4 regions of the Sporosarcina sp. P26b genome follow, and region 1 is predicted to be linked to each of the others. Evidence: riboswitches for the same ligand, from Rfam matches in the RefSeq annotation. Region 1 holds a riboswitch; each other region holds the start of a gene.
What was found. A riboswitch is a leader RNA that binds a small molecule or an ion and turns the genes downstream of it on or off. The one in region 1 is predicted to bind S-adenosylmethionine.
Positions count from the first base shown of each region.

Region 2: it holds a riboswitch for S-adenosylmethionine, as region 1 does, so the genes downstream of both, CSV69_RS06435 (bifunctional homocysteine S-methyltransferase/methylenetetrahydrofolate reductase) here and metK (methionine adenosyltransferase) in region 1, are expected to answer to the same signal.
Region 3: it holds a riboswitch for S-adenosylmethionine, as region 1 does, so the genes downstream of both, CSV69_RS10710 (methionine biosynthesis PLP-dependent protein) here and metK (methionine adenosyltransferase) in region 1, are expected to answer to the same signal.
Region 4: it holds a riboswitch for S-adenosylmethionine, as region 1 does, so the genes downstream of both, mtnK (S-methyl-5-thioribose kinase) here and metK (methionine adenosyltransferase) in region 1, are expected to answer to the same signal.

Region 1 is NZ_PDYW01000001.1:15,212-19,961, reverse strand. It holds gene CSV69_RS00135 (hypothetical protein) at 1-554, shown strand, start outside; gene CSV69_RS00130 (DUF3891 family protein) at 523-1,332, shown strand; gene metK (methionine adenosyltransferase) at 1,375-2,586, opposite strand; SAM riboswitch class I at 2,763-2,882, opposite strand; gene pckA (phosphoenolpyruvate carboxykinase (ATP)) at 3,058-4,650, shown strand.
Region 2 is NZ_PDYW01000004.1:158,684-163,433, forward strand. It holds gene bioB (biotin synthase BioB) at 1-594, opposite strand, end outside; gene CSV69_RS06425 (biotin transporter BioY) at 594-1,196, opposite strand; gene CSV69_RS06430 (hypothetical protein) at 1,323-1,520, opposite strand; SAM riboswitch class I at 1,685-1,796, shown strand; gene CSV69_RS06435 (bifunctional homocysteine S-methyltransferase/methylenetetrahydrofolate reductase) at 1,879-3,738, shown strand; gene metH (methionine synthase) at 3,719-4,750, shown strand, end outside.
Region 3 is NZ_PDYW01000010.1:48,634-53,383, forward strand. It holds gene CSV69_RS10700 (hypothetical protein) at 108-341, shown strand; gene CSV69_RS10705 (glucose 1-dehydrogenase) at 400-1,161, opposite strand; gene CSV69_RS10710 (methionine biosynthesis PLP-dependent protein) at 1,309-2,439, opposite strand; SAM riboswitch class I at 2,520-2,621, opposite strand; gene CSV69_RS10715 (DMT family transporter) at 2,779-3,117, shown strand; gene CSV69_RS10720 (DMT family transporter) at 3,120-3,434, shown strand; gene CSV69_RS10725 (methylated-DNA--[protein]-cysteine S-methyltransferase) at 3,453-3,968, shown strand; gene CSV69_RS10730 (FadR/GntR family transcriptional regulator) at 3,974-4,696, shown strand.
Region 4 is NZ_PDYW01000022.1:2,534-7,283, reverse strand. It holds gene CSV69_RS13780 (2,3-diketo-5-methylthiopentyl-1-phosphate enolase) at 1-918, opposite strand, end outside; gene mtnK (S-methyl-5-thioribose kinase) at 918-2,123, opposite strand; SAM riboswitch class I at 2,197-2,299, opposite strand; gene CSV69_RS13770 (glycerol-3-phosphate dehydrogenase/oxidase) at 2,516-4,183, shown strand; gene CSV69_RS13765 (GGDEF domain-containing protein) at 4,311-4,750, opposite strand, start outside.

The sequences.
Region 1 (4,750 bases):
CGTTTATAAGGGAAGCTGGTTATTTTATAATTAGTGGTCTATTCGGTGTGAAAAATGCCAGACTCACTATTGGATCTGGACCCAGGCTTTTTAAATTTGGTGTTTTAGATATACGAAAATATTATCATGTAAATAGCTGGTTTTCTTTTGATTCAGTAAAGAGAAAAAGTAATTTCGCGTATATATGTATATATGCTGGGCCGATTTTGATTAACGTGATCGTGGCAGTCATAATAAATGCGCTGATTGCAAATGGCTTTCTTGAAGAGTCTAAAACATTTTGGAGCCGTTTTATATTCTACGCCTTCTATTTCGTTTTATTTGACTCCATTCCAATGAAAACCGTAAATGGTAAACCGAATAACGGTATGATTATTTATGAACTTGTACGATATGGCAAACGCATCGATTTCAATGAAGAGCCCCTGATTGTCGGGACAACAGAAGCAGAAGAAATGTATCAGGAAGAAATGGAGAAAATTGAAAAAGTAAAGGAAGAAATTAAAGAAGAGATCATAAAAAATGATAGCGTCCCTCCTGACAAGAAAGGATGAGTTGATGATTGTACGTGAACACGAGAAAACATTTAGCTTTGTGCAACAACATCATCATGGACACCTAGCCGGTGAATTAATGAAACACTGGAAAAAGGATATGTTTCCTGAAGATCAATGGCGTCATTCCGTATTGACTGCCATTCGTAACCACGACATCGGCTGGGCTCCTTTTGATAAACAGCCTTTTTGGAATGATGCGAAGTCGGTACCTTTTCGATTCACTGACTTCCCACTTCTCCCTAAAACAGTACTTTATCGTCAAGGAATCGATGATGTAGAAAAGATTGACCACTATGCAGCTATGCTTTGTAGTCTTCATTATGAACAGTTTATACAGAGTAATAACGAAAAAGAAGCTAAGCTATTTATCGAGGGAGAACAGAATCGTCGTGAACGATTGTATAAAGAAATCGAGGATTTTGATAAGGAATTATTTGAAAAGCATTTTGCCTTGCTTCAGCTTGGAGATAACTTTTCTTTATATTGTTGTGTGAATGATCCAGGTGTCGCCAAAGCGAATGAACATATATTCTTTCGCGACGGCATTCCTTCAACAGGCATTTTCCCTGCATTACCGATAGGACGAATTGGGATCTATTTTGCAGATCAGCACACTATTAAGGTGGAAAATTATCCATTTAGCTATTCATTTGACGTTGAAGTAAAGCAAAAGACTGTTTTGAAAAAAGACATTGAGGATCAAGGATTGCTAGTAGCTTATGAAGAGGCAGATTATGAATTGATTCCTTTTCATATTACGCCGGCAAATAAATAAAAAATGCAGAAAGAGGAAATGTTTTCCCCTTTCTGCACTCCATTATTGCTTTACACGTACTTTACTAGCAAGTTCTTTCAACGCTTCCACTTTATCCGTCTGCTCCCATGGCAATTCGATATCCGTGCGGCCAAAGTGACCGTACGCTGCTGTTTGTTTGTAGATTGGACGACGTAGGTCGAGCATTTTAATAATGCCTGCCGGACGAAGGTCAAACAATTCACGTACGAACTCCACTAATTGTGTTTCGGATAGTTTACCTGTGTCGAATGTGTTGATCGAGATAGAAACTGGGCTTGCTACACCAATCGCATATGCCAACTGGACCTCACAGTGCTCAGCTAGTCCAGCTGCCACGATGTTCTTAGCTACGTAACGAGCTGCATAAGAAGCGGAACGATCCACTTTTGTAGCATCTTTACCTGAGAACGCTCCCCCACCATGTCGTGCATAACCACCGTACGTATCAACGATGATTTTACGTCCAGTTAGACCGGAGTCTCCTTGAGGACCACCAACGACGAAGCTGCCGGTAGGGTTAATGAAGTATTTCGTATGCTCGTCCAACAAGTTTTTGGGAACGACTGCATCGATGACTACTTCTTTAATATCTTTCTCGATTTGTTTGAGTGTAGCTTCAGGATGATGTTGTGTGGAAATAACAATCGTGTCAATTCGCACTGGATTATTATCCTGATCATACTCTACTGTTACTTGTGTTTTGCCATCAGGACGCAAATAAGGAATTAGTTCTTCCTTACGTGCTTCTGCTAAACGTCGTGCCAATTTATGAGAAAGACTAATTGGTAAAGGCATAAGTTCCGGTGTTTCATTACATGCATATCCGAACATTAAACCTTGGTCACCTGCTCCGATGTCATCTATGTCTTCATCTGTCATAGACCCTTCACGCGCTTCAAGTGCCACGTTGACACTAGCAGCAATTTCAGGTGATTGCTCATCAATAGATGTAAGTACAGCAGATGTTTCGTAATCAAAGCCGTATTTCGCACGAACATATCCAATTTCCTTTACAGTATCGCGAACTACTTTTGGAATATCCACGTACGTTGTCGTAGTGATTTCTCCCATTACTAATACGAGTCCAGTCGTGATACTCGTTTCACATGCCACACGCGCATTTGGATCCTCGGTTAGGATCGCATCTAAAATTGCGTCTGAAATTTGGTCGCACATCTTGTCTGGATGGCCTTCTGTAACTGATTCTGATGTAAACAGTCGACGGTTTGTCATTTTGTTTCCCCCTATATTAAGCATCATGATACGGTACTCTCATAAGTCCCTGGTAAAGTTCCACGCCTAGACGTCAAGCATATACCATAAGGATTCAGGGCTAGACAATATAAAAAGCCCTTCACTCACATTCAATCCATGAGTAAAAGGCAAAATTTCACGCGCAGCACCTTTCACTCTTATCGTCCAAGGAATTAAACCTTGCTTCAGGTTTGGCACCTTCGCGCTAGACTACTGTCTATTGCAGGTTGCCGGGTTTCACAGGGCCTGTACCCTCCACCAACTCGGGATAAGAGTATCCGTTCATGTCACATCTTATTAAAAAGTTTGGATTTTGTCAATTTTTTTATTCTAAATCACTTGAGTTTTCCATTAGTATAGATTAATATTCTTAATGTGTTATACTATTTACGAATTAGGATATTCTTATCAAGATAAATAAATCGACTACGCAAAGGACGGTATGTAAATATGATATCTGCAAAAATTGATGATAGTTTAAAAAGTCTTCTTAGTGGAAGCAACGTGACGATCCAAGCGTCTGTAGCAGAATTAACGGAAAAAGCAGCAGCAAGAGGCGAAGCTAAACTTTCAGCAGACGGCGCAATTACTGCACGTACAGGCAAGTACACAGGACGCTCACCTAAGGACAAATTCATCGTTGAAGATGCAGTGTCTAAGGATAAAGTAGATTGGGGTAGCACGAACAGCCCAATTTCAGAAGAGATCTTTGATTCATTATACACGAAAGTCATTGATCATTTGAAGGAAAAAGACGAGCTCTTCGTTTTTAAAGGATTTGCAGGCGCGGATAAAGACTCCCAGTTGTCTATCCAAGTAATCAATGAATTAGCTTGGCAGAACCTATTCGTTCACCAGCTATTCATCCGTCCAACAGAAGAAGAATTACAAGCACACGAATCGCAATTCACAATTTTGGCTGCCCCTTCATTCAAAGCGGATCCAAAAGTGGATGGCACTAATTCGGAAACTTTCATCATCGTATCACTCGAGAAACGAATTGTTTTGATTGGTGGAACAGAGTACGCAGGAGAAATGAAAAAATCTATTTTCTCTGTTATGAACTTCTTGCTACCTGAACAAGGTATTCTTTCTATGCACTGTTCAGCAAACGTAGGTGAAGAAGGCGACGTTGCTTTGTTCTTCGGACTTTCTGGAACAGGTAAAACTACTCTTTCAGCAGATGCTAACCGTAAACTAATCGGAGACGATGAGCATGGCTGGTCTGATAACGGCGTATTTAACATTGAAGGTGGATGTTACGCAAAATGTATCAATCTTTCTGCAGAAAAAGAACCTGAAATTTTCGGAGCAATCCGTTTCGGTGCAGTTTTAGAAAACGTTGTATTGGATGAAGTAACGCGCATTCCAGATTATGATGATAAATCATTGACAGAAAACACACGTGCCGCTTACCCTATCGAAAATATCGATAACATCGTGACACCGTCTGTTGCTGGTCATCCTAAGAATATTATCTTCCTAACTGCCGACGCTTCCGGAGTATTGCCTCCGATCTCGATCCTTACAAAAGAACAGGCAATGTACCACTTCTTGAGCGGTTTCACTTCCAAGCTTGCTGGAACTGAGCGTGGAATTACTGCTCCTGAACCAACATTCTCTACTTGCTTCGGCTCACCATTCTTACCACTTCCTGCTGCAACATACGCAGAGATGCTTGGCAAGAAGATCGATGAGCACGGCTCAAAAGTATTCCTTGTGAATACAGGTTGGACTGGCGGAATCTACGGTGTAGGTTCACGTATGAACTTAGGCTATACACGTTCAATGGTACGCGCTGCAATCGCTGGTAAATTAGATAATGTAGAAACAAAGAAGAACGAAATCTTCGGATTGAATATGCCGCTTGAAATCGAAGGTGTACCGAGTAATGTTCTACACCCTCGTTATGCTTGGGAAGATCCGAACGAATACGATAAAGAAGCAAATCGCTTAGCTGATGCTTTCCGTGAGAACTTCAAGAAGTTCAGCCACGTTTCAGAGGACATCGCAATTAAAGGTGGACCACCTGTTATTAAGTAATGATAGCTGAAAGAGGCTGACCCAGAATTCTGGGTCAGCCTCTTTTTTGGTTTTTAATTTGACGAGCATTGTAAGTGGGGCGATGGATGGCTTCCGCCTG
Region 2 (4,750 bases), on a different contig from region 1:
AATGCCTGCTTCTTTGGCCAATCCTACAGTGTTTACACGATCTTCGTATGTGTGCGACGTTGTTATACTTTCGTGATGCTCTGCGGATGTGTTCAAGTTGTGGTTGTAGCGATCTACTCCTGCCTCTTTCAAACGAGTCGCTTGTCCTGGCTTCAAAATTCCTAGGCAAGCACATACCGTCATTCCTTTATGCTTTTCTTTAATTTGTTTAACAGAGTCAATGACTATGTCCAGTTCACTGTCACGTGGTCCCCGTCCACTTGCAACGATGCAATAAGTGCCTGCTTTATTGGCAGCCGCACGCTCCGCACCTTCAAGTATCTCTTCTGATTTCATCATTGCATACTTTTCGACAGGCGCTTTTGAAACGATGGACTGAGCGCAATAACCACAGTTCTCCGGACATAAACCTGATTTCGTATTGATGATCATATTCAACTTTACTTTATTTCCGAAATAATGTGATCGAATCGAGTACGTTGCATGCAGCAATAATAGTAAATCTTCATCTGGGCTGTTTAATAGTGCAAGTGATTCCTCGTCGGTTAATACATGTCCTTCTAGTACTCTAGTAGCGAGTTGTTGGTAATTCATTATAATGTACGCCTCACTTTCAAGTGTTTTGATATTCTGAACGCAAACATGCCTGACAACACAGCTAGAATTAGATCTTTTGGCAGTGGAGGCATCATCCATAGCCATGCAATCTTATAAGAAAACACCTCGGGTGCAGCAGCCCACATCTTATACGCAAAATACATCCAACTTGTACCTAGTATGTAGTTGATTGCGGTAGCGACTAGCGCTGCGGTAATAAAAGCAGGCAGGGTCTGATTTCGCTCGACAATCTTTCCCGCTACATAAGCAATTAGAATGAAAGTAACAATAAAACCGAACGTCGGACTTAATATCTGACCGAATCCGCCTGAAAATCTTGCGAAAACCGGTGCACCCGCTAGCCCTATTAACATATACACCGTCATTGATAACGCACCTAGACGGCTGCCGAGTAATAGTCCCGACAAGATTGCGAAAAACGTTTGCAATGTAATAGGTACTCCACCAACTACTAAAAACGGCACGAAGGATGTAATATTTGCACCAATCATCATTAATGATGCGAACATTCCACTGTATACAATGGTTAGTGCATTGAATCTACTGACCGGTCGACTCTCTGTTGCAGTTGCCATCATGTCACCTCTTTTTATATTAGTTACCATAAAAATAATAGAGGTTAACTCATCTTGTGTCAACACTATTTATTCTTAAGTTAACTCTAAAAATAAATAAAAAAAAGACTGCAGCATCATGCTGACAGCCTACTTCTTCTTATCAATCTGTTCTTCCTTTTCTTTACGGAACAGAACGCTTGAAATTAAACCACTAAATATTGCAGCTGCAATCGTAATGTACACGCGCATATCATAAGTAACTTCTTCGTAACTATTACCTATCATGATCCAAGCAAGAGTACCTACAAGAACAGCGATTGGAAATGAGTATTTAAAGAACCGCATAATTCCTCACCTTTTCAATTTACTCCTTTAACTTTATCATAAATATCGCAATTTCTCTATGTTGCAAATCCCGACTACGAACTTCACTGAATGTTCACTTGACGAAGAACAACAAAGCCGCTATGATGTGGTTAGAATAATCAAAATAATTGAATAAGAATCGTATCTTATCAAGAGAAGCTGAGGGACTGGCCCGTCGACGCTTCAGCAACCAGCCGTTTAGGCAAGGTGCTACTTCCAGCAGTCTGTCAAGTTGACGCACTGAAAAGATGAGAGGGAACTAGTCATTGAGATTACAAAGCCTTCTAATATACTTGAAGGCTTTTTTTGATTAGAAAAGCAAAGGGGAGATGGGAACATGTCATTGCTAGAGAAACTACAAACAAATGTCCTAACAGCAGATGGGGCAATGGGGACGATTTTATATTCTTACGGAATTGATTATTGTTATGAAGAGCTAAACATAGAAAAGCCCGAAATTATAGAGCAAATTCACCAAGACTACATCGCAGCAGGTGCAGATATCATCCAAACGAACACATACAGCGCTAACGCGATTAAATTGGCCCGATATGGTTTGGAGAGTCATGTGACGGAATTCAATAAAGCAGCCATCCAAATCGCAAAGCGCGCAGCAGCACCTGGCGGACAATTCGTTCTTGGCACAATCGGCGGTCTACGTGGCATTCGTAAAAGTGATGCGACATTGGATGAAATAGAAAAAGTCGTATTAGAACAAGCAAACGCATTATTAACAGGTGATCCCGACGGTCTTTTATTGGAGACCTATTATGATTTTGAAGAATTAGCATCTGTTGTTAGCACATTAAAGAAAGTTACGGACGTGCCATTAATTGCACAAGTTTCTATGCATGACCCCGGTGTACTTCAAAACGGACTTTCATTAAACGATGCTCTTCACCAACTTGAGTCTCTCGGTGCAGACGTTGTAGGCGTCAACTGTCGCTTAGGACCTTACCACACGATTCAAGCATTCGATAATGTCACGTTACCGAAAAAAGCATTTTTATCAGCTTATCCAAACGCCAGCCTATTAGACGTAGAAGATGGACGAATAGTCTATGAATCAGAGGCAGAGTATTTCGGTCGTGCTGCCGTACTACTACGCGATCAAGGGGTTCGGTTAATCGGTGGATGTTGCGGTACAACGCCTAAACATATTAAAGCAGCCAAAACGCAGTTAGCTAGACTTGCGCCTATTACAGAAAAAGTCGTACAGCCGTCAAAACCTATCGTCATCCAAGAAGCGAGTCCTGTACAACACCAACCGCTTCACATAAAAGCCAAAACAGAGCGTACGGTGATTGTAGAGTTGGATACACCGCGCCATTTAGAGACAGAAGATTATGTCAAAGGCGCGAACGTATTATACGATGCAGGCGTTGACGCGATCACAATGGCGGACAACTCACTTGCCTCCCCTCGTATCAGTAATATGGCGATGGGCTCAATCATTAAAATGCAACACAATATTCGCCCGCTCGTTCATTTGACATGTCGCGATCATAATCTTATTGGATTGCAGTCACATTTGATGGGTTTGGATGCACTAGGTATCACGGATGTGCTGGCGGTAACAGGTGACCCAACGAAAGTGGGAGATTTCCCAGGGGCTACGAGCGTTTATGACGTGAACAGTATGGAGTTAATACAATTAATCAAAAAGTTGAATGAAGGTATTTCCTTCTCTGGAAAGCCATTGCGCAAAAAAGCCAACTTCTCTATTTCAGCAGCATTCAATCCGAACGTACGCGTAGTGGAACGTGCCGTACAGCGGCTAGATAAGAAAATCGAAGCGGGCGCAGACTACTTTATCACTCAACCTGTTTATACAAAAGAAAAAATCATAGAAGTATATGAAGCAACGAAGCATTTGGACACACCGATTTTTATTGGGATTATGCCGTTGACGAATATTCGAAACGCAGAGTTCTTGCATCACGAAGTACCTGGCATTAAGCTTTCCGATGAAGTATTGGAAAGAATGCGCCAGTGCAGTGATGATCGAGATCAATCGACAGAAGTTGGCCTGGAAATCGCAAAAGAACTTCTTGATACAGCAGCGAAATACTTTAAAGGTATCTATCTAATTACACCATTCCTTCGTTACGATATGACGTTAGAGTTGTATGAGTATATTAAGGAATTAGACGAGCAGAAGGAGAGGGAATTACTACATGCAGAGACATCCTATTGAAGAACAACTAGATAAACGAATCCTGATCATTGACGGTGCGATGGGGACGATGCTACAAGCGGAAGATTTCTCGACAGAGGACTTCGGCGGAGAAGAATACGATGGATGTAACGAATACATGAGTGTGTTACGCCCTGATGTTTTAGAAAAGATTCACGATGAGTACTTAGAAGCTGGCGCTGATATCATTTGCACGAATACGTTTGGTGGTACACCCCTTGTGCTGAATGAATTTTCACTAGGTCACCGCGCAAATGAAATTAATGCAAAGTCAGTTGAAATTGCAAAAAAGAGTGCGGCGAAGTTCTCTACACCGGAATGGCCACGTTTTGTCGCAGGTGCAATCGGACCAACGACAAAGACACTTTCCGTTACAGGTGGGATTACGTTCGATGAATTATCTCATGATTTCTACGTTCAAGCAAAGGCACTTATCGAAGCAGGCAGTGACTTGATTCTGATGGAAACGAGTCAGGATATGCTGAACGTAAAGGCTGGTACGATTGGCATTAAAAAGGCGTTTGAAGAACTTGGACGCGAAATACCCATTATGATTTCAGGTACAATCGAGCCTATGGGTACAACTCTCGCAGGCCAAAGCATCGAATCCTTCTATATTTCCATTGAACACGTTCACCCTCTATCGGTCGGCTTGAACTGCGCAACGGGTCCTGAATTCATGACAGATCACTTGCGTTCATTATCAGAGTTAGCGACAAGCTACGTTACGTGCTATCCAAATGCTGGATTGCCGGACGCGGAAGGACATTACCACGAATCACCTGAGTCCCTATCAAAAAAGCTTGCAGGCTTTGCCGAAAAAGGCTGGCTAAATATGGTTGGCGGTTGCTGCGGTACGACGCCTGACCACATTCGTGCAATTAGAGAAGCAGTAAAAGACTTAAAGCCTCGCCAAATAGCGGAACCTCACGGCCATGCAGTTTCAGGTATCGAACCATTACTATATGACGAAACTATGCGTCCTCTATTGATTGGTGAACGAACGAACGTG
Region 3 (4,750 bases), on a different contig from region 1:
AAATTACCGCACCAACATACACTAACAGTATAATTTATTATTAGTTGAAAAAGATTCTCAATTGTACTTGAAAAAGGTTCTCAATGAGAGTATGCTAAAAGCAACGAATGAATCAGAGAGACGATCGCGTCTTACAATTGAAAGGTCGGGGATCTACTATGTATAAGATTGTTGCGTCAGCGGTAATTGCAGGAATTATATTAGGTGCAGTAGCGGGATTTTCATTTGGCAGTAAAGAGTTCGCTGGGATGTTCGCGGGAATGGCCGCACTTGCGTTTATAGCAGCACCGGCAGCGGTCGTCTATTCAAGTGAAAAGAAAAAGTGGCAACAAGTTCATTAATAAAGAAAAAGCATCCAAACTTTGGATGCTTTTTTGCATGTAAGTAGATAATGATATTTTAATATGCAGACCAACCGTTGTCAGCTTCCATTACGACACCGTTGACATAAGAGGATTCATCTGAAGCTAGGAATAGCGCAATATTAGCGATTTCTTCCTTCGTTCCAGGACGACTCATCATATTTACACCTCTTAATGCTTGCTTCATACCGAATTCATCAGGTTGAACTAAACTGTTTGTAATGTTGGTCGGTATTTGTGCGGGAGCAATTGCATTACAGCGTATGTTTAATGGGCCAAATTGAGAGGCGACACTTTTTGTCATACCTGCAACTGCGTGTTTTGACGCCGTATATGCGAGACCGCCACGTCCGCCAGTGACCGCTGAAATAGATGCCATATTAACGATAACACCTGCTTTTTTCTCTTCGAATATAGCTAGTGCTTTACGAGTTGCCCGCATTACTCCTGTTGTGTTGATTGCCAAAACTTTGTCCCATACATCATCAGTTACTGTAGCAGCAGAGTACATATTGTCCATGATCCCCGCATTGTTTACTAGAATATCCAGTGTGCCGAATTGCTCAACAGCTGTATCAATCATGTTTTGTACATCTTCTTCAATGGTAACGTTTGTTTTAACCGCAAGAGCCTCACCGCCTGCACTTATGATAGTCTGGACAGTTTCTTCTGCACCTTCCATATTCATATCTGCAATGATCAGTTTTGCACCTTCACGGGCATATAGTTCAGCGATTTCTCGTCCAATACCAGATCCGGCACCTGTTACTACTGCTACTTTATTTTCTAATCGTTTCATTAAAGCCGCCTCCAATTGTATTCGTATTTCTCATTCTATTATATACTTTAACGTCTAACTAATGAAGTTATTCGTGTTATTTCGATCAAATCAAAAACAGCTTGAACCGTCAAAATGAAATTGACTGTTTAAGCTGTTGGTCATACATTATTGTACTTTGACACCTTCTACTACCTCTTTTGCAGCGTAAAGTGCTTGTTTCACATCTGCAATTAAATCTTCCACGTCTTCCACGCCCACTGAGAAACGCAGCAGTCGGTCATCTACTCCGCGACGATTACGTTCTTCCAATGGAATATCCATATGCGTCTGCGTAGTTGGATACGTGATGAAGCTTTCGACTCCTCCTAAACTCTCCGCAAATGAAATTAGATTCATACTCTCTAGGAATGGTCCAACCCACTCACTGTTCTGCACTCGGAATGACAACATACCACCGATTCCTGCGTAGAGCACATCTACAATAAGAGGTTCTTGTTCTAAATATGATACCATCGCCTTTGCATTTGCGTCATGTTGTTTCATGCGTAAGTGCAGTGTCTTTAAACCGCGTACAACAAGCCATGAATCAAGAGGGGACAATGTAGCACCGATTGCATTGTGGTTTGTAAATAACCGTTCACATAATTCTTCACCCTTAGCGACGACAAGACCTGCTAGAACATCATTATGTCCACCGATATATTTTGTTGCACTATGGATGACAATATCTGCGCCTTCTTCGATTGGGCGCTGGAAATAAGGTGTCAAGAATGTGTTGTCGACAATCAACAATACATTATGCTTTTGAGCCAATTCCGCATACGTACGGATTGTTATATTTTGCATTAGCGGGTTCGTAGGTGTTTCTAGGAAAATCGCTTTTGTTTGATCTGTAATCGCTTGCTCGACTTCTGCTACATCATTGAACGAAAGGTAACGAGTCTTCACATTATACATTTCTTCATATTGATTAAATAAGCGATACGTGCCGCCGTATAAGTCTTCAGGCGCCAATAATTCTGAACCAGCCTTAAATAAAGATAATATTAGTTGAATGGCAGCCATCCCAGAGCTACATGCGAATCCTTGATCTCCTGATTCCAAGTTTGCAATTCCTTCTTCTAAAACAGAACGTGTTGGATTTTTTGTGCGTGTGTAATCATACCCGGTTGACTTGCCCAGTCCTTGATGATGATAAGCTGTTGACAAGTAAATTGGTGTGTTGACTGCGCCGGTTTTCTCATCGCTATGGTTGCCAAGTTGTACTAGTCTTGTTTCTAATCCGTTGTTTGTCATGAATATCCATCCCCCTAGAAAAAATAAAAAAGAACCTCTTCTTTTCGAATAGGCCCTCGAACATACAAGTGTATACAATATTCTCATCTTCAAGGTGATTGTCACCCTTGGATTTAGCACCGTGCCTGTGGCTGGTTGCTGAGACATCTCTGGGCCTATCCCTCCGTCTCTCTCGATAAGAATATTCGCAATATAGGCAAAACTGTTGACGGATTTATTCTATCATGCAGATATACTAGATGCAAGCTTCCTTTAAAGTGTGATCAGATGATTTTTTTGTTTCAGTAAAATATTTGCTATACTTACTAGATACGCATCACGATGGGGGGAGTCTTCCTTATGGCTTGGAGTTACGTCGCATTGGCGGCAGTTATAGAAATCCTCTGGGTAGTCGGTCTTCGGTACTCTGACACAGTACTCCAATGGACTGGAACCGGTGTGGCCATTATCTTTAGTTTTTATTTCATTATTAAGGCTTGTGAAAAATTGCCTTCGGGTACGGTGTATGCAGTCTTTACAGGATCCGGCGCCGCCGCTATCCTATTAGTGGATATATTCGTCTTTCATGCAGCGTTCACATGGGTTACGCTATCGTTCATCGGTTTGATTGTCATTGGCGTAGTTGGCATTAAGCTTACAACGGACGATGATCAGGTGGATGCAGAAGGAGGTGGCTGATAATGGCATGGGTGTATTTAGCTATTGCCAGTCTCGGTGAAATTTTCGGTGTAATGAGTATCAATTATTACTTGCAAAAGCGTTCCATTAAACGATTATTTCTCATTGTAGGGGTATTTGGCTTCGGCTTTATTTTCTTGTCACTTGCGATGAGAGAAATTCAGATGAGTACAGCTTATGCGGTTTGGACAGGATTTGGAGCAGCTGGAGCCGTGTTGATGGGAATATTGATTTTCAAAGAATCCGCCAGCCTCAAACGTCTTTTCTTTCTTTCGCTCATTATTCTAGGGGCTGTGGGCTTAAAACTATTCGGATGAAGGAGAGTGAATATTTTGGTGTATTGGACACAATTTGAATTTAATGAATGGCTAGTGACACTGGCAGCTACGGAAAAGGGACTGTGCTATGTCGGAATGGCTGACGATAGTGTAGAGCGATTAAAGGAATGGTTGAAACGCTCTGATACGGAAGGATTAATAGAAGACAAAACGAAGTTAACAGTCTATATAAGTGAGTTGAAAGAGTACTTATCAGGTACAATAACGAACTTCCCAACGGTTTCCTTCGATTTAAAAGGGACACTATTTCAGCAACAAGTATGGCAAGCCCTTCAACAAATACCGTATGGGGAAACTCGTACATATTCAAATATAGCGGAACGTATAGGAAATGTATCTTCTGTTCGTGCGGTGGCATCTGCAATAGGTAAAAACCCCGTGTTGATTGTAGTACCCTGTCACCGTGTTATTGCAAAAGACGGAAGTTTATCAGGCTACCGCGATGGCAAGGATTGTAAGCAAAGTTTATTACAATTAGAGAAGATAAGCTGGGTTAGTGATAGGACGGAGTGAGCAAGATGAAATATAAGCAAATTAAACCAAAGAAAATATATGAAGAAGTAGCAGATAGTTTATTGAACTCTATACAGTCGGGAGAGTTAAAACCGGGTGACAAATTGGACTCTGTACAGCAACTGGCTGAAAACTTTACCGTTGGCAGATCTACAATCCGTGAAGCCTTATCTACATTACGTGCTAGAGGACTGATTGAAATGCGTCAGGGAGAGGGTACATACGTCAAGGAGTTCTCTTCTGTCGATCTAATCTTTCCTCTGCAAAGTGCCATGCTTATGAATCAACAGGATATTCAACACTTATTGGCTGTAAGAAAAATAGTGGAGACCGGAGCGGCGGCGAATGCAGCGGAATCACGTACAGCAGATGATTTGGAGAAAATGGAAACGGCGCTTCATGAAATGAAGGAGCATGCCGGAGATATTCTACTGGGAGAAAAAGCGGATCTGGACTTTCATTTTGCCATCGCAGAAGCAACAAAAAATCCGTTATTGCTAAACTTATTAAGTCAAGTAGCCGAGTTGATGAGTGAATCGATGAGAGAGACGCGTCGCATTTGTCTCTACACAGAAACAGCAACAGTAGAGCGTTTACACGATGAACATGAGGCGATCTTTTTAGCTATTCAATCACAGCAACCAGAAAAAGCGGCTAGTACCATGCAAGCCCACTTGTTGAATGTAGAGTCTGTGTTAACGACATATTGGCAGTCGGTACATGAATAACACTGTTCACTCACTATACGTTGAGTGAATTTTTTAATAATAATGAATGAATGC
Region 4 (4,750 bases), on a different contig from region 1:
CAACGCTTCATTAATTGCCAACGCATCGAACCGCGAAATGGCGACATTGCCATATGGGCTTGGGAACAAGGATAGATCTCCACCGATTAGCCGCGTTAATTTCCCTACCAATAACGAGTAAGAGAATCCGCCACCCGCTTGTCCTGCTAGAACGCCCGATAATGCGGAATGCGCCACAATCGGCAAAGCGATATTGTTATTTTCACGCAACGTTTGAAGTGCATCTAGTCCATACGCATGGACGTTGAATAATAACGCATTCGCGCCGAGCGCTGCCGCCTGTTCCGCTTTGTCGTGAAGCTCATTCGTCCGCCCCGACAAGTTCACTGCATACAATGCCCGATTTCCGGTCTGTTCATAATGCCGATCGATAATGTCTTTTGCTGTTGTAATTCGCTTGTAAAACGGTGTTAATTCATTCTCAAAAAGAATTTCATCGTCTTTGATAAGATCGACACCGCCAGCTAGCAATTCTTCCAGTTGGCCGGAGAAAAAGGACAGATCCCTTCCCATGACTCCCTTGAAGATGGCTTTCAGCAATGGGCGATCCATGACATTCAACTGTTCACGAATTCCTTTTGTACCGAAGCGCGGACCTGGAAATTGTGCAAGCAATTGTTTGCCAAAATCCAAATCGATTAATTCATAGCCTTCAAAAAAGGATAGCTTGCCATAGACTGTCGTGAAAATCGCGGGAAGATCTGCCGAATAGTTAGCGGACGGATAAAAGATTTTTACCATATCCTTCACTTCCCCTTTTTCCACAGAAACGACTTCACCTTTATGGTGCTTCAGTTGCTGCTGTTCAAGATGCGGAATGTCTGTCCAAGACCCGATTGTGAGCCCGAGTGCATGTTGCTCCGCTATTTTTTCTTGCTCTAGATGTGTCGGAAATAGATAAGTGGCTGTAACTCCCATTAAAATTCCTCCTTGTGACTACTGTCGATGAACCAGCTCTCCAATTCTTCGAGAGAGCGTATTGTATTACGGTTAAGTATCAAATACTTCCCGAGCTCCAACACTTTTTTCCTTCTGGCCATACGTTTTTCTTCATCTTGTTCATAATTTAAATCGTCAATTTGGGCAATACCGATAGAGCGGCGGACCAATTCGCATCCTGCATACCCCAGCATATCGGTAAAGCTTTCGTCCATAACATGCGTCAGAAAACCGTCGAGTTGTGTATAAGGCTCATTGGATTCTTCTCTCCAAACTTGTGCGAATGTCTCTGTGTACGCATACCAGGTTTCCCGCGCTTGTTCATAGCGCTTCGTTTTAAATTCAGGGTGACCGATGCCATTCAACAGTAGGCTCGCGATAAAATGCCCCATGTCAAACCCGAACGGCCCAAAACAAGCAAACTCGGTATCGAAAACAACTGTTTTGTCTTGTCCCATAAATATGGCACCACTATGTAAGTCGCTATGAATGAGCGCATCTGCTTTTGTCATGAATTTACGTTTCAACTTCGCCACTTCCAGCTGTAAACGGTGGTCTTGACTCAGAAATAACACATCATTTTTCAAGCCTTCTTCAAAGAAATTGCTGTCATGCATATTGTAGGGACAATCGAAAGAGAGTTCTTCCGTCATTTCTCGCATGGCCGGATTTGCAAAAGAGGCATTCAACTCTTTCTTTAGTTTTGGATCTAGGTAGAAATCGGACGTATAAAAGCTCGTTTTCGCACTGAATACACCTATGTCTCTAGCAAATATGGCAGATTCCGTCCCATTATTCAAAGCTGTGCGCCCCATTTCCATCGGATGCATGTCTTCCATCACAACAATCGCCATGATTTCATCCAGATGGAGCACTTTCGGAACAGAACCGGGAATGATGTTATCGTATTCCTGTAATACTTTTGCTTCGAGAACGACCCGGTCGATCGGGATAGGCATTGACTCTCCTACAATCCTCGCGTAAGGTACAGCCTGCTTGAGTATCAAGCTCTTCTGTTCTCCCGTTAATCGATAAACATGATTGATCTTCCCATCACTTACTTCCGTCACAACAACTTGTTCTTGTTCACTAAAGAAGCCACGCTTTTTAACATACTTCACAATTTCATCGAATTCTAAGAATGCATAGGTTGCCAGTTCCTGATGACTACTTGATATATTCATGTTTTATCCTCCTTCTGCATCGTCTATGATGATAAAAAAACCCCTTCAGTTAAGAAGAGGTTTTTCACACAACTTCTTATCTTTCAGCATAAATGCTGTAAGAATTAGCACCGTGCTCAATTGAGTCGGTTGCCGGGCTTCATCGGGCTTTTCCCTCCGCCTGCTCCTGATAAGAGTATATTTATTATTTTTAATTACCATTAGATTCGCACAATGTTATATGAAATTATAGCATGACTTTTACCCATTGTCTATTTAATTGAAACCCATCAAATAGTTAAAACACTGACCACATATTGCATTTTCTAAACGTTTTGTAAATCAAGAGATTTAGTAATCTAAATTGTAGTATAATTAGTGAACGAATAAAATATGTGGAGGCTTTAACTAAAATGACTGAACATCCTAATGCGTTACTAAAAAGTGAAGTACTTTCAACAGTACAAGCAGAAGAATTTGATGTATTAATCATCGGGGGCGGCATTACGGGGGCTGGAATTGCCTTGGATGCTGCCAGCCGTGGCATGAAAACGGTGCTTGTGGAAATGCAGGATTTTGCTGCAGGGACGTCCAGCCGTTCTACAAAAATGATTCATGGCGGCTTGCGATACCTGAAAAACCTTGAAGTGAAGATCGTTGCGGAAACAGGCAAGGAACGGGCAGTTGTCTATGAAAATGGACCCCATGTGACGAAGCCCGAGTGGCTGCTTTTGCCGATTTATAAGGACGGATCAATGGGTAAATTCACTACCTCTATCGGTTTACGCGTCTATGATTTTTTGGCGGGCGTGAAAAAAGAAGAACGAAAAAGCATGTTGACCAGAGAAAGAGCGTTGCATGCGGAGCCTAAACTCAGGGCTGAAGGGTTACTTGGGGCTGGCCGTTTCGTTGAATACCGATCGGATGATGCCCGACTGACGATTGAAGTGATGAAAGAAGCTGTCAGTCAAGGCGCGACTGTATTCAATTATACAAAAGTGACCGATTTTATTTACAATGAAGGAAAAGTTGCAGGCGTAAGCGTAGTTGACCAATTGAGCGGCAAAACTAGTGAAATACGCGCAAAAACAATAGTGAACGCCGCCGGTCCATGGGTGGATACATTGAGGGAGAAAGACAACTCCTTGGATGCACGGGAAATTCGTTTGACGAAGGGCATTCATCTCGTTTTCGACCAAAGTGTATTCCCTTTGAATCAGATTGTTTACTTTGACACGCCAGATGGCCGGATGGTGTTGGCAATCCCACGGGACGGGAAAACGTACGTCGGGACGACAGACACTGACTACAAAGGGGATATGGTTCATCCCCGAATGACCGTAAGCGACCGCGATTATTTGATGGACGCAATCGCACTCATTTTTCCGAAGTTGACCATTTCAGCAAGTGATATTGAATCCAGCTGGGTTGGGTTACGGCCTTTGATCAATGAAAAGGGCAAAGGCGCATCCGAAGTTTCAAGGAAAGATGAGATTTGGGCGTCCGCTTCAGGCTTAATCACAATTGCTGGTGGCAAATTGACGGGCTATCGAAAAATGGCGGAAACGATTGTAGATGTCGTCGCATCAAAACTCAAAACAGATACAGGAACAATATTTTCTCCGTCCAGCACGAAGAATATGCCCATTTCGGGCGGACACGTCGGAGGTTCCCGAAACTTTGAAACGTTCATGTACCGGAAGATCAAACAAGGCGTACAGCTCGGATTGGACCAAGAAAGAGCGCAGTCCCTCGTGAAAAAGTATGGCTCAAATGTAGATATCCTTTTTGATTTAATACAGAAAAATGAGCAGGCGGCGCAAGATTCCGGACTGCCCCTCTACCTATATGCGCAAGTTCTTTACTCAATCACAGATGAATTCGTCCGTACACCCATCGACTTTTTTTGGCGACGTACGGGAGCATTACTGTTCGATATCCAATGGGTGAACGAGTGGAAAGTGCCCGTCCTTGAAATGATGAGTAAAGAGCTGGGTTGGAGTGACGAGCAGAAAGCAAGTTTCCACGCCGACCTTGGAAAACATTTGCATGATGCGACTGTTCCGGTTGAGAGGGAATAGTGTAAATAGGATTGATAAAAACAGCCATCTCCAGATGCATGCCGGAGATGGCTATTTTTAGGTCCATTTCACGGGCAGTCATTTTTTAACCGACAACGCAAACTTGGTTTTTTCCAGTCTCTTTTGCCTAACAGAGTACGATATCTGCGGAATTGAATAATTCCTTAAGATCCGACACTTTCCCTTTTGCGTTATCGACCAACCCAACACTTGCGGTGATTGAAACGAACTTTCCTTCGTATTCCACTTCTATACTTTTAATCGTTTCCGATAGCTGCTCGGCTTTCTTTTTCCCACCCTCAAGTGAAATGCCTTTCGGGATAACGACGAATTTGTCTCCACTAAATCGACCCATTAAGTCCGATTCTCTAAAAATCGTTGAGCAGTATTGACTAATCTGCTTCATAACAGCGTCACCCACTAGATGTCCGTATTCATCATTAATTTGCTTAAAGTTATCGATATCACATGCGATGCATATGATGCTTTCATTGTTCCAGGATGCTTTTTTAAGCCACTCATTTTTGGTACTTTCCAGATAGCAGCGATTGTATAATACTGTTAAAT